DNA from 2 places in the Qipengyuania sp. SM2512 genome. Region 2 is predicted to be linked to the other one. Evidence: riboswitches for the same ligand, from Rfam matches in the RefSeq annotation. Region 2 holds a riboswitch; the other holds the start of a gene.

Region 1 (5,338 bases), 750 kb from region 2:
CCGAACCGGGACCGCCGCCGCCGTGCGGAGTGGAGAAGGTCTTGTGCAGGTTGATGTGCATGGCATCCACGCCGAGATCGCCTGGGCGCACCTTCCCGACGATGGCGTTGAAATTGGCGCCGTCGCAATAGACGAAGCCACCCACCGAATGGACCGCGTCGGAAATCGCCTTCATGTCGCGTTCGAACAGGCCGCAAGTATTGGGATTGGTGATCATCACCCCCGCCACGTCCGGGCCGAGCCGCGCCTTCAACGCTTTAAGATCGACGCGCCCTTCCGCCGTCGCAGGAATGTCCTCCACCTTGTACCCGGCAAAGGCGGCAGTAGCGGGATTGGTGCCGTGGGCGCTTTCCGGCACCAAGATTACCGCGCGGGCGTCGCCGCGCGCTTCCAGAGCGGCGCGGATGCACAGGATGCCGCACAACTCGCCATGTGCGCCGGCCTTGGGGCTCATGACGACACCGTGCATCCCGGTGAGTTCGATCAACCAGTGTGCCAGCTCATTCATAACCTCCAGCGCGCCAGGAACGGTGGACACCGGCTGCAAAGGATGGATGTCCGCGAAACCGGGCATCCGGGCGACCTTCTCATTAAGACGCGGATTGTGCTTCATCGTGCACGATCCCAGCGGGAATAGTCCGAGGTCGATCGCGTAGTTCTGGCGGCTCAGCCGGGTGTAGTGGCGTATGGTCTCCGGCTCCGAGAGTCCCGGCAGGCCGATCGGGTCCTTGCGCCCGAAGCTGCCGAGCCGCTCGCTGCCTCCGTGTTCGATCTCGGGCAGGTCGACGCCCGTCGTGTCCGTCCCCGCGATCTCGAAGATCAGCGGCTCTTCGAGCATCAGTGCGCGATTGCCGGTCGCCGTTTCGGGGTAACTATGCACCTCGTCGTTGTCGAACGCCTGCATCTCCGGCTTCCATCCGGACTTGTTGGGCGCGCTCATGCCAGCACCTCCTTCAGCGCATCGGCAAGGACCGCAATATCCTCGCTGCTGGTAGTTTCAGTGACCGCCACCACGAGACCGTGCGCTAGCTGGTCCTCCTCGGGATAGAGGCGGCCAAGCGATACGCCGCCCAGAATGTCGCGAGCAGCAAGTTCGCGTGCGACTTCGCGCGCATCACGGTCGAGCAGAATCGTGAATTCGTTGAAGAAGGTATCGTTCAGCAACGTCACGCCGGGCACCTTGTCCAGCGCGTCTGCAGCTTCGCATGCCAGCCCGTGATTCCAGGCGGCAAGACGACGCAGGCCCTCTTCACCCAGCAGGGTCATGTGGACGCTGAACGCCAGCGCGCACAAGCCAGAATTGGTGCAGATATTGCTCGTCGCCTTCTCGCGGCGGATGTGCTGCTCGCGCGTAGAGAGAGTGAGCACGAAGCCGCGCTTGCCTTCGGCATCCGTGGTTTCGCCGCACAACCGACCGGGCATCTGTCGCACATGCTTGGGGTCGCGCACTGCGAACAAGCCCAGGTACGGCCCGCCGAATTGCAGGCCGACGCCGATTGACTGGCCTTCGCCCACCACGATATCCGCGCCCAATTCACCGGGGGATTTAATCGCACCCAGTGCCACGGGTTCTGTATTAACCGCGATCACCAGCGCGCCCTTTGCATGCGCGGCTTGGGCGATCCGCTCAAGGTCGGGTATGCGGCCGAGGATGTCGGGGTACTGCACCACCACGCAGGAAAGATCGTTTGCCTCGATCTCCGCGATCAGCGCATCCTCACCCGCCGATGCCTGTAACGTTGGCGCTCGATCCGCGATGGAATCGCCGGTAAATTTCGCCATGGTTCGAACCACGGAGACGTAGTGCGGGTGCAGCCCTTCACCGAGAACGGCGAGGTTCTTCTTCGTGACGCGTCTCGCCATCGCCACAGCTTCCCAGCAGGCAGTGGAGCCGTCATACATCGAGGCATTGGCGACCGCACAGCCATAGAGGCGCGCTACCTGCGTCTGAAACTCGAACAGCATTTGCAGCGTGCCCTGCGCGATCTCCGGCTGGTAAGGCGTATACGCCGTAAGGAATTCACCGCGTTGGATTATGTGGTCCACGGATGCGGGCACGTGATGGCGATAAGCCCCAGCCCCGCAGAAAAACGCCGCGTCCCCAGCAGCAAGGTTCTTCTTCGAGAGCCGTCGCATATGGCCTTCGACCACCATTTCGCTGGCCTGCATCGGCAGGCCTTCGATAGGTCCGACCAGCCGTGCCTCCTCCGGCACGTCGGCGAACAGCGCATCCATATCGGGTGAGCCAATCTTCTCGAGCATCGCGGCGCGATCGAGGTCCGTGAGAGGAAGGTAGCGCATCTACGCCCTCAGAGACTGTCGCAGAAGGATTTGTAGGCATCTTCATCCATGAACGCCTCGAGCTCGCCGTGCTCAGCGATGGCTACAGCGAACATCCAGCCCGCCTCTTCCGGTGCATCGTTGAGGAGGCCCGGATCGGATTGGAGATCCCCGTTCTGCTTTACGACTTCGCCCGTCACTGGCGAGAAGACGTCACTCGCGGCCTTCACGCTCTCGACGACCGCTGCTGCATCGCCTTTGGCAAGTCTCGTACCTAGCTCTGGAAGCTCCACGAAAACGATGTCGCCGAGCTGCTCCTGAGCATAGTTCGTGATTCCCACGGTGGCGACATCCCCCGCTAGGTCCAGCCACTCATGCTCGTCAGTGTAGTATCTAGTCACGGAATTAATTTCCTCGAAAATAACGATGGGGGACAAAGGGCATCGGGACCGTTCGGGCAGCGATGCGCCGACCTCGCACCTCAATTTCCAGAGGCTGTGCGGGGCTCGAGAATTCGAAACTCAGATACGCCATGGCGATGGGCTGCTTAAGAGTGGGAGAAAACCCGCCGCTCGTGACGCGTCCCACTTCGAGGTCACCGCTGAAGACTGCCGCGCCCTCTCGTGCTGGCAAACGTCCCTCGATCAGCAGGCCGGTTCGCTGCTCCGCAACGCCGTCATTCATCATGCGAGTGCAGGCATCATAGCCGAGCCATCCGCCTGCCTCACGCCGCTTGGGCGAGAGCGCGAACTTCAAGCCCGCAGATACGGGATTGATCGCTGGCCCGAGATCATGCCCATACAAAGGCAAGCCCCCCTCGAGACGAAGCGAATCCCGCGCACCAAGACCAACCGGACGCACCCGATCATCCCGCAGGATCGCATCGGCGAGACGGGATGCGTCATCGCCTTTCACACTTATCTCGAAACCGTCCTCGCCAGTGTAGCCGGCGCGGCTGACCCACAATGACGTCCCGTCCCAATCGAAAGTGCCAGCGGTCATGAAGACCAGATCGGAAACCCCGGGAACGATCTGTTCTAACACATCCTGTGAGAGCGGCCCCTGCAGCGCGAGCAGCGCGCGCTCCCGTTCGTACTCAAGCGAAGTCGCAGCGGAAAGATGCCGCCGGATATGCTCGATATCCTGCATCTTCATCGATCCATTGACGACGAGCGAATAGTAATCTCCCCGGTTCGTGACGATGAGATCATCGAGGATGCCGCCATCCTCGTTCAACAGAAGCGAGTAACGCATCCGTCCCTTCGCCAAGCCGGAGATTGAAGCGGGGAGGAGCGTTTCAAGATCCTCCGCCGCGCAATCACCGGTGATGCGCAGCTGACCCATATGACTCACGTCGAAGAGACCTGCGGAGTTCCTCGTCCACTCGTGCTCCGGAACGATGCCTTCATACTGAAGCGGCATGAGGTAACCGGCAAAGGGCACCATTCGGGCCCCCAGCGCGCAGTGCCAATCATGCAGAGGAAGCTTTCCTGGCTTCTGATCGTTCGTCATTGAGCTTGTCTTCCTAACCATCAGACGCGCAGTTGCGCGTCTCACAGCCCCTTCTGTCGGTTTTGCCTGAGAGCTTGCCGCGGGGCTTTCTCCTTCGGCGGGGTGTCACCACCCTCTTTCCAGAAGTGCCCGATAGCCGCAGTCCTTGTGCCTGAGAGTTTCCGGGGCGGTTGCTCCTTCGGCGCCGGTTGAAGACCGGTCTCTCCTGCGGCATCGGTTGGATCCAGTATCCGATACACCATCTCTGTCTCGTCGCGTTCAGAAACTTTGTCAACGGCCATAGCGGACGACATTGCGGGAACATCGAGTATCGATTGCATCGACACTGCCCGCTTTACTCCCACCAGTATGGCAATCTCTCTCGGGGCTTCGGCGTAATCTGCGTCATGCTGCGAGCCTCGAAAAGTCTGCCGCCTTGCATGACCAGGTTGACGCTCTCGGTCGCGCGAATATCCGTCAAGGGATCATCCTCCAGGACAACCAGGTCGGCGAGCTTGCCCGCCTCGATCGTGCCGATGTCGGCAGCCAAGCCGAGCGCCCTGGCAGGGTTTACAGTGCCAGTGGCCAGCGCCTGAAGCGGCGTCATGCCGCCACGGACCATCGACCACATATCCCAATGGAACGAGATGCCTGCCTGCTGCCCATGGCCGCCGCTAGAGATGAGCACGCCGCGCTCGGCAAGTTTCGCGGCTTCTCGAGCAGCCTCGTCGTCGACAAACGATCCCTCGGGAGCCGTAATGCGACGAGCTCCCTCCGCACGAAGGACATCAGGCGGTGTGTGCGCCTGCAGAAGTGGCTGCTCCATGAGGTTTGTGGCCTGACGCCAATAGGGGTCGCCGGCGAGTCCCCCGAAGGTGACGACGAGCGTCGGCGTGTTGTTAACATCCGCGCCCTCGAAGAGCTGGAGAACGTCATCGTAAAAGGTCTCCAGGGGAATGTTATGTTCAAGCGTGGCATTGCCGTCGACGACGTGGGTCATTCCCAGCGCGTACTGGGCGCCGCCTTCGGCGACGACCAGAATGCCCTCACGGCGAGCCGCCTCAAGGATCTGCTGGCGCTGCTCTCTTCTGGGCTGATTGTAGTTTTTCACGCTCAAGGCCCCTTCCGCCTTGAGACGACGCACGTGTACGAGTGCATCCTCCAGGCCATCGATCCTGGCGTAAGCGCCCGGTGCCTTCGCACCATAAATCGTGTTGCCCGAGGAAAATATCCGGGGGGCGAGCAGGTCACCTGCGCGCTGCAATTCCGCCGCCGCGAAGATGTCATGCGAATCGCTGGCGGGATCGTGCAACGTCGTGACGCCCAGAGCCAAGGCTTGAACAAGGGACCAATTCTGTTCTGGAATCAGACCGTCATTGCTCATGGGTCCGTGAGCGTGCGCATCAATGAATCCGGGTACGATCGTGCGACCGGTTACATCGAAGACCTCGAAATCATCGGGAACGACGACCTCGCCCCGTCTTCCGATCTTGGTCAATCTGTTTCCCTCGATCAGGATCACACCATCCTCGATGATCCCTCCGTCGCTTCCAGTCATCGTCACCAC
Region 2 (5,338 bases):
AGGGCAACAATGATCTGGTCAATCTGAGCCAGCCCGCGGTGATCCGCAAAATCTGCGACAGCTATATCGCGGCGGGCGCGCATCTGCTCGCCACCAACACCTTCAACGCCAACCGCATCAGCCAGGCCGATTACGGTGCCGAAGGTCTCGTGCGCGAGATCAACCGCTCTGCCGCGCGGATCATCCGTGAGGCGGTCGACGATGCGATGGCGAAGGATGGTGTGCCCCGTTTCGTCGCCGGTGCGGTCGGACCGACCAACAAGACGCTCTCGCTCTCGCCCGATGTCGAGGACCCGGGCTTTCGCGAGGTCAGCTACGACGAGATCGTCGATGTCTACAAGGAACAATGCGCCGCGCTGCTCGAGGGCGGGGCGGATTTCATCCTCATCGAGACGGTGTTCGACACGCTCAACTGCAAGGCCGCGATCATGGCGGTCAAGCAGCTCGAGCGCGAGCTGGCGCGCGACATTCCGGTGATGATCTCGCTCACGCTCACCGATCTCTCGGGGCGCAATCTGTCGGGCCACACGGTCGAGGCCTTCTGGCATTCGGTGCGCCATGCCAGCCCGCTGGCGATGGGGCTCAACTGCAGCTTCGGCGCCGAGCAATTGCGCCCGCATGTGCAATTGCTCTCCGCGATCGCCGACACCTATCTGCTCGCCTATCCCAACGCCGGCCTGCCCAACGAGCTGGGCGAATACGACGAGGCGCCCGAGACCACCGCGGGGCTGGTGGGCAAATGGGCGCACAGCGGCCGCGTCAACGTGGTCGGCGGCTGCTGCGGCTCGACCCCGGCGCATATCGCCGCCATCGCCCGCGCGGTCGAGGGCCTCGCCCCGCGCGTGGTGCCCGAACGCGACAGCACCATGACGCTGGCGGGCCTCGAACCCTTCACGATCGCAGCATGATGTCCAACGCTTCCACCGCCCGTTTCGTCAATATCGGCGAGCGCACCAACGTCACCGGCTCGGCCCGGTTCAAGCAGCTCGTCATGGCGGGCGATTACGACACTGCGGTCGAGGTCGCGCGCAGCCAGGTCGAGAACGGCGCGCAGGTGATCGACGTCAATATGGACGAGGGCCTGCTCGATTCCGAGCTGGCGATGACCACCTTCCTCAAGCTGATTGCCGCCGAACCCGATATCGCGCGCGTGCCGCTGATGATCGACAGTTCGAAATGGAGCGTGATCGAGGCGGGGCTCAAATGCGTCTCGGGCAAGCCGATCGTCAATTCGATCAGCATGAAGGAGGGCGAGGCGCCCTTCCTCGAGCATGCGCGGCTGTGCATGGATTACGGCGCCGCGGTGGTGGTGATGGCCTTCGACGAACAGGGCCAGGCCGACACCAAGGAGCGCAAGGTCGAAATCTGCGCGCGCGCCTATGATCTGCTCACCGGGATCGGCTTTCCGCCCGAGGACATCATCTTCGATCCCAACATCTTCGCGGTGGCGACGGGGATCGAGGAGCACGACCGCTACGGGCTCGACTTCCTGGAGGCGGTGAAGGAAATCAAGTCGCGCTGCCCGCTCGCCAAGACCAGCGGCGGGCTCTCCAACCTGTCCTTCAGCTTCCGCGGCAACGAGACCGTGCGCCGCGCGATGCATTCGGTGTTCCTGTTCCACGCCATCCCCGCCGGGCTCGACATGGCGATCGTCAACGCCGGCCAGCTCGATGTCTACGACGCGATCGATCCGGTGCTGCGCGAGGCCTGCGAGGACGTGATCCTGATGCGGCGATCGGACGCTACGGAACGGCTGATCGATCTCGCCGAAAGCTACAAGGGCCGCTCCGCCGCCGACGAGAAGGCTGCCGAGGAATGGCGCGGCTGGCCGGTGGAACGGCGGCTCGAGCACGCGCTGGTCAAGGGGATCGACGCGCATGTCGTCGCCGACACCGAGGAAGCCCGCGCCGCTCGCGCCGCGACCGGCGGGCGCCCGATCGAGGTGATCGAGGGTCCGCTGATGGACGGGATGAACGTGGTCGGCGACCTGTTCGGCAGCGGCAAGATGTTCCTGCCGCAGGTGGTCAAATCCGCGCGCGTGATGAAGAAGGCGGTCGCCCACCTCATCCCCTATATCGAGGCGGAGAAGGACCTGCTCCCCGAGGCCGAGCGCAAGGCCAAGGGCAAGATCGTGATGGCCACGGTCAAGGGCGACGTCCACGATATCGGCAAGAACATCGTCGGCGTGGTGCTGCAGTGCAATGGCTACGAGGTGGTCGATCTGGGCGTCATGGTGCCGTGGGCGAAAATCCTCGAGACCGCGCGCGAGGTTCACGCCGACATGATCGGGCTCTCGGGGCTGATCACGCCCTCGCTCGACGAGATGGTCACCGTCGCGGAGGAGATGAAGACCGCGGGGATGAGTTTGCCGCTGCTGATCGGCGGGGCGACCACCAGCAAGGTCCACACCGCGCTGCGGATCGACCCCGCCTATGACGGGCCGGTAATCCACGTGCTCGATGCCAGCCGGGCGGTCGGGGTCGCCAGCCGGCTGCTCTCGGACACGCAATGCGAGGATTTCGTCGCCGGCACGGCGGAGGAATATGTCCAGGTGCGAGAGGCCCGCGCGGGCCGGACACAGAGCGAGCTGCTTCCCCTCGCCGAAGCGCGCAGCCGCGCCTTCCCCGCCGATTTCGCCGGTAAGCCGGCCGCACCGCTGCATCCGGGGCTCCATGTCTACGACGACTGGTCGCTCGCCGAATTGCGCGACTATATCGACTGGACCCCCTTCTTCCGCGCCTGGGAATTGCACGGCAATTATCCCGCCATTCTCGAGGACGATGTGGTCGGCGAAAGCGCGCGCAGCCTGTTCGCCGATGCGCAGGCCATGCTCGACCGGATCGTCGAGGAGAAATGGCTCACCGCGCGCGGGGTCTGCGGGCTGTGGCCCTGCCGCCGCGAGGGCGACGATATCATCCTGTCCTCCCCATCATCGATGGGGAGGGGGAGCAGCGAAGCTGGTGGAGGGGTATCTTCCAACGGCAGCGAAGCCGACCCCTCCACCACCCTGCGGGTGGTCCCCCTCCCCGGCGGGGCCGGGGAGGAAAAGGAGGTTCGTCTCCCCTTCCTGCGCCAGCAGGTGAAGAAGAGCCGCGACCGCGCCAATTACTGTCTGTCCGATTTCATCGATCCCGCGGGCGACTGGATGGGCGGCTTCGCGGTCGGGATCCACGGGCTCGACGCGCATTCCGCGCGCTTCCAGGCCGACAGGGACGATTATTCGGACATATTGCTCAAGGCGCTCGCCGATCGCTTCGCCGAGGCGCTGGCCGAGCGGCTCCACCAGCATGTCCGCACCGATCTGTGGGGCTATGCGCCCGGCGAGCAGCTCACCAATCTCGCGCTCATCAAGGAGCAGTATCGCGGCATCCGCCCCGCGCCGGGCTATCCGGCCTGCCCCGATCACAGCCTCAAGCCCGCGCTGTTCGAACTGCTCGAGGCGGAAAAGAACGTCGGGCTCGAGCTGACCGAAAGCTTCGCCATGTTCCCCACCGCCGCGGTCAGCGGGTTCTATTTCGGGCATCCGCAGGCGGCCTATTTCGGCGTCGCCCGCATCGGCCGCGACCAGCTCGAGGATTATGCGGCGCGGCGCGGGGTGGACCTTTCCACCGCCGAGCGCTGGCTGCGTCCCAATCTCGATTGACCGGCCAATCTCGATTGACCGGGACGGCGCAATCGCGCAGGGCGGTGCCGTCGGCGGCGGGAGCGATTCTGCGGCGGGCGCGCGCGGGAGAGATCGCGGGGCCGGGCAGGCCCCCGGCGCCGAAGGAGCAACCGCCCCGGAAACTCTCAGGCCAACGGACCGCGCGGGCCTCTTCGACACTCTGGAAAGCGTCGCTCCCTAAAGGGGCGGCCACCGAAGGGGTAAGCCCGTCCATTCACGGGTCAGTCTCTCAGGTCACCCGACAGAGGGGGCATGGATCGGATCGCGTCCCGCCGGGGCGTGGCCGTGCATGCAGTCGGGAACCATGATGAGCGAAGCCCAAGACCTTCCCACCGAAGACTTCGCGGACGATGGTCCGGACGAGGCGCCGGCCAAGCTGCCGCTCGATGGCTGGCATCGCGGCAAGGGCGCGCGAATGGTCGAGTTCGCGGGCTACGAGATGCCGATCCAGTTTGAGGGCATCGTCGCCGAACACGATTGGACCCGCGAGCAGGCCTCGCTGTTCGACGTCAGCCACATGGGCCAGCTGCTGGTCTCGGGCGAGCGCGCGGCCGAGGAGCTGGAAAAGCTGCTCCCCGGCGCGATCGCCACGCTGAAGCCCGGCCGGGTGCGCTATTCGCTGCTGCTCAACGACGAGGGCGGCATTCTCGACGATCTGATGGTCACCAACGTCACCCCCTGGATCGCGGGCGACGAGGAAGCGGGCACCGAGGGCCATTGGGGCGAGCCGACCTATTACCTGGTGGTCAACGGGGCGATGAAATGGGACGACATCGCCCATTTGCGCGAGCATCTCGACGACGACATCACGCTCACCCATCTCGACGACCAGGCGCTGATCGCGCTGCAGGGCCCCAACGCCGCGACCGCGCTCAACCGCGTGATGCGCGGTGTGCCCGAGCAGCTCGTGTTCATGCAGGCGGTCGATTACCACTTCGGCGAATGGCCGCTTCGGATCACCCGCGCGGGCTACACCGGCGAGGACGGGTTCGAGATTTCGGTCCCCGCCGAATTCGCCGAATCGCTCGCCGACCGGCTCTGCGCCGAGATCGAGGTGCGGCCCGCAGGGCTCGGAGCGCGCGACAGCCTGCGGCTCGAGGCCGGGCTCCCACTCTATGGTCACGACCTCACGGCCGAGATCGATCCGGTGACCGCCGACCTCACCTTCGCGCTTACCAAGAGCCGCCGCGAGGCTGGTGGCTGGATGGGCCACGCCGCCTGCGCCGCGAGGCTGGCCGATGGCTGCGCCGACACCCGCGTTGGGCTCGTGTTCGAAGGCCGGCTGCCGGCGCGCGAGGGCGCCACGGTCTTTTCGGGCGACACCGAAATCGGCCGCGTCACCAGCGGCGGCTTCTCGCCCACGCTCGGCCATCCGATCGCGATGGCCTATCTCTCCGCCGATTTCGCCAAGGTCGATACCGAGGTCGAAGTCGAGGTTCGCAAGAAGCGTCTGCCCGCAAGGGTCGCCGCTTTGCCTTTCGTCCCCCACAACTACTACCGAGGGAAGTGACCCGATGGCCCGCTATTTCACCGATGAACACGAATGGATCGATGTCGAGGGCGATACCGCAACCGTCGGCATCACCGATTACGCGCAGGAACAGCTCGGCGACATCGTCTTCGTCGAACTGCCCGAGGTCGGCGCGCAGCTCGCCAAAGGCAAGGACGCCGCTG

What was found. A riboswitch is a leader RNA that binds a small molecule or an ion and turns the genes downstream of it on or off. The one in region 2 is predicted to bind glycine.
Region 1: it holds a riboswitch for glycine, as region 2 does, so the genes downstream of both, gcvT (glycine cleavage system aminomethyltransferase GcvT) here and gcvT (glycine cleavage system aminomethyltransferase GcvT) in region 2, are expected to answer to the same signal.

Annotation. Positions count from the first base shown of each region.
Region 1 is NZ_CM143134.1:2,872,313-2,877,650, forward strand. It holds gene gcvPB (aminomethyl-transferring glycine dehydrogenase subunit GcvPB) at 1-940, opposite strand, end outside; gene gcvPA (aminomethyl-transferring glycine dehydrogenase subunit GcvPA) at 937-2,301, opposite strand; gene gcvH (glycine cleavage system protein GcvH) at 2,310-2,681, opposite strand; gene gcvT (glycine cleavage system aminomethyltransferase GcvT) at 2,686-3,792, opposite strand; glycine riboswitch at 3,836-3,921, opposite strand; glycine riboswitch at 3,922-4,010, opposite strand; gene ACQ5J0_RS14255 (amidohydrolase family protein) at 4,127-5,338, opposite strand, start outside.
Region 2 is NZ_CM143134.1:454,102-459,439, reverse strand. It holds gene ACQ5J0_RS02315 (homocysteine S-methyltransferase family protein) at 1-908, shown strand, start outside; gene metH (methionine synthase) at 908-3,643, shown strand; glycine riboswitch at 3,815-3,919, shown strand; gene gcvT (glycine cleavage system aminomethyltransferase GcvT) at 3,972-5,174, shown strand; gene gcvH (glycine cleavage system protein GcvH) at 5,179-5,338, shown strand, end outside.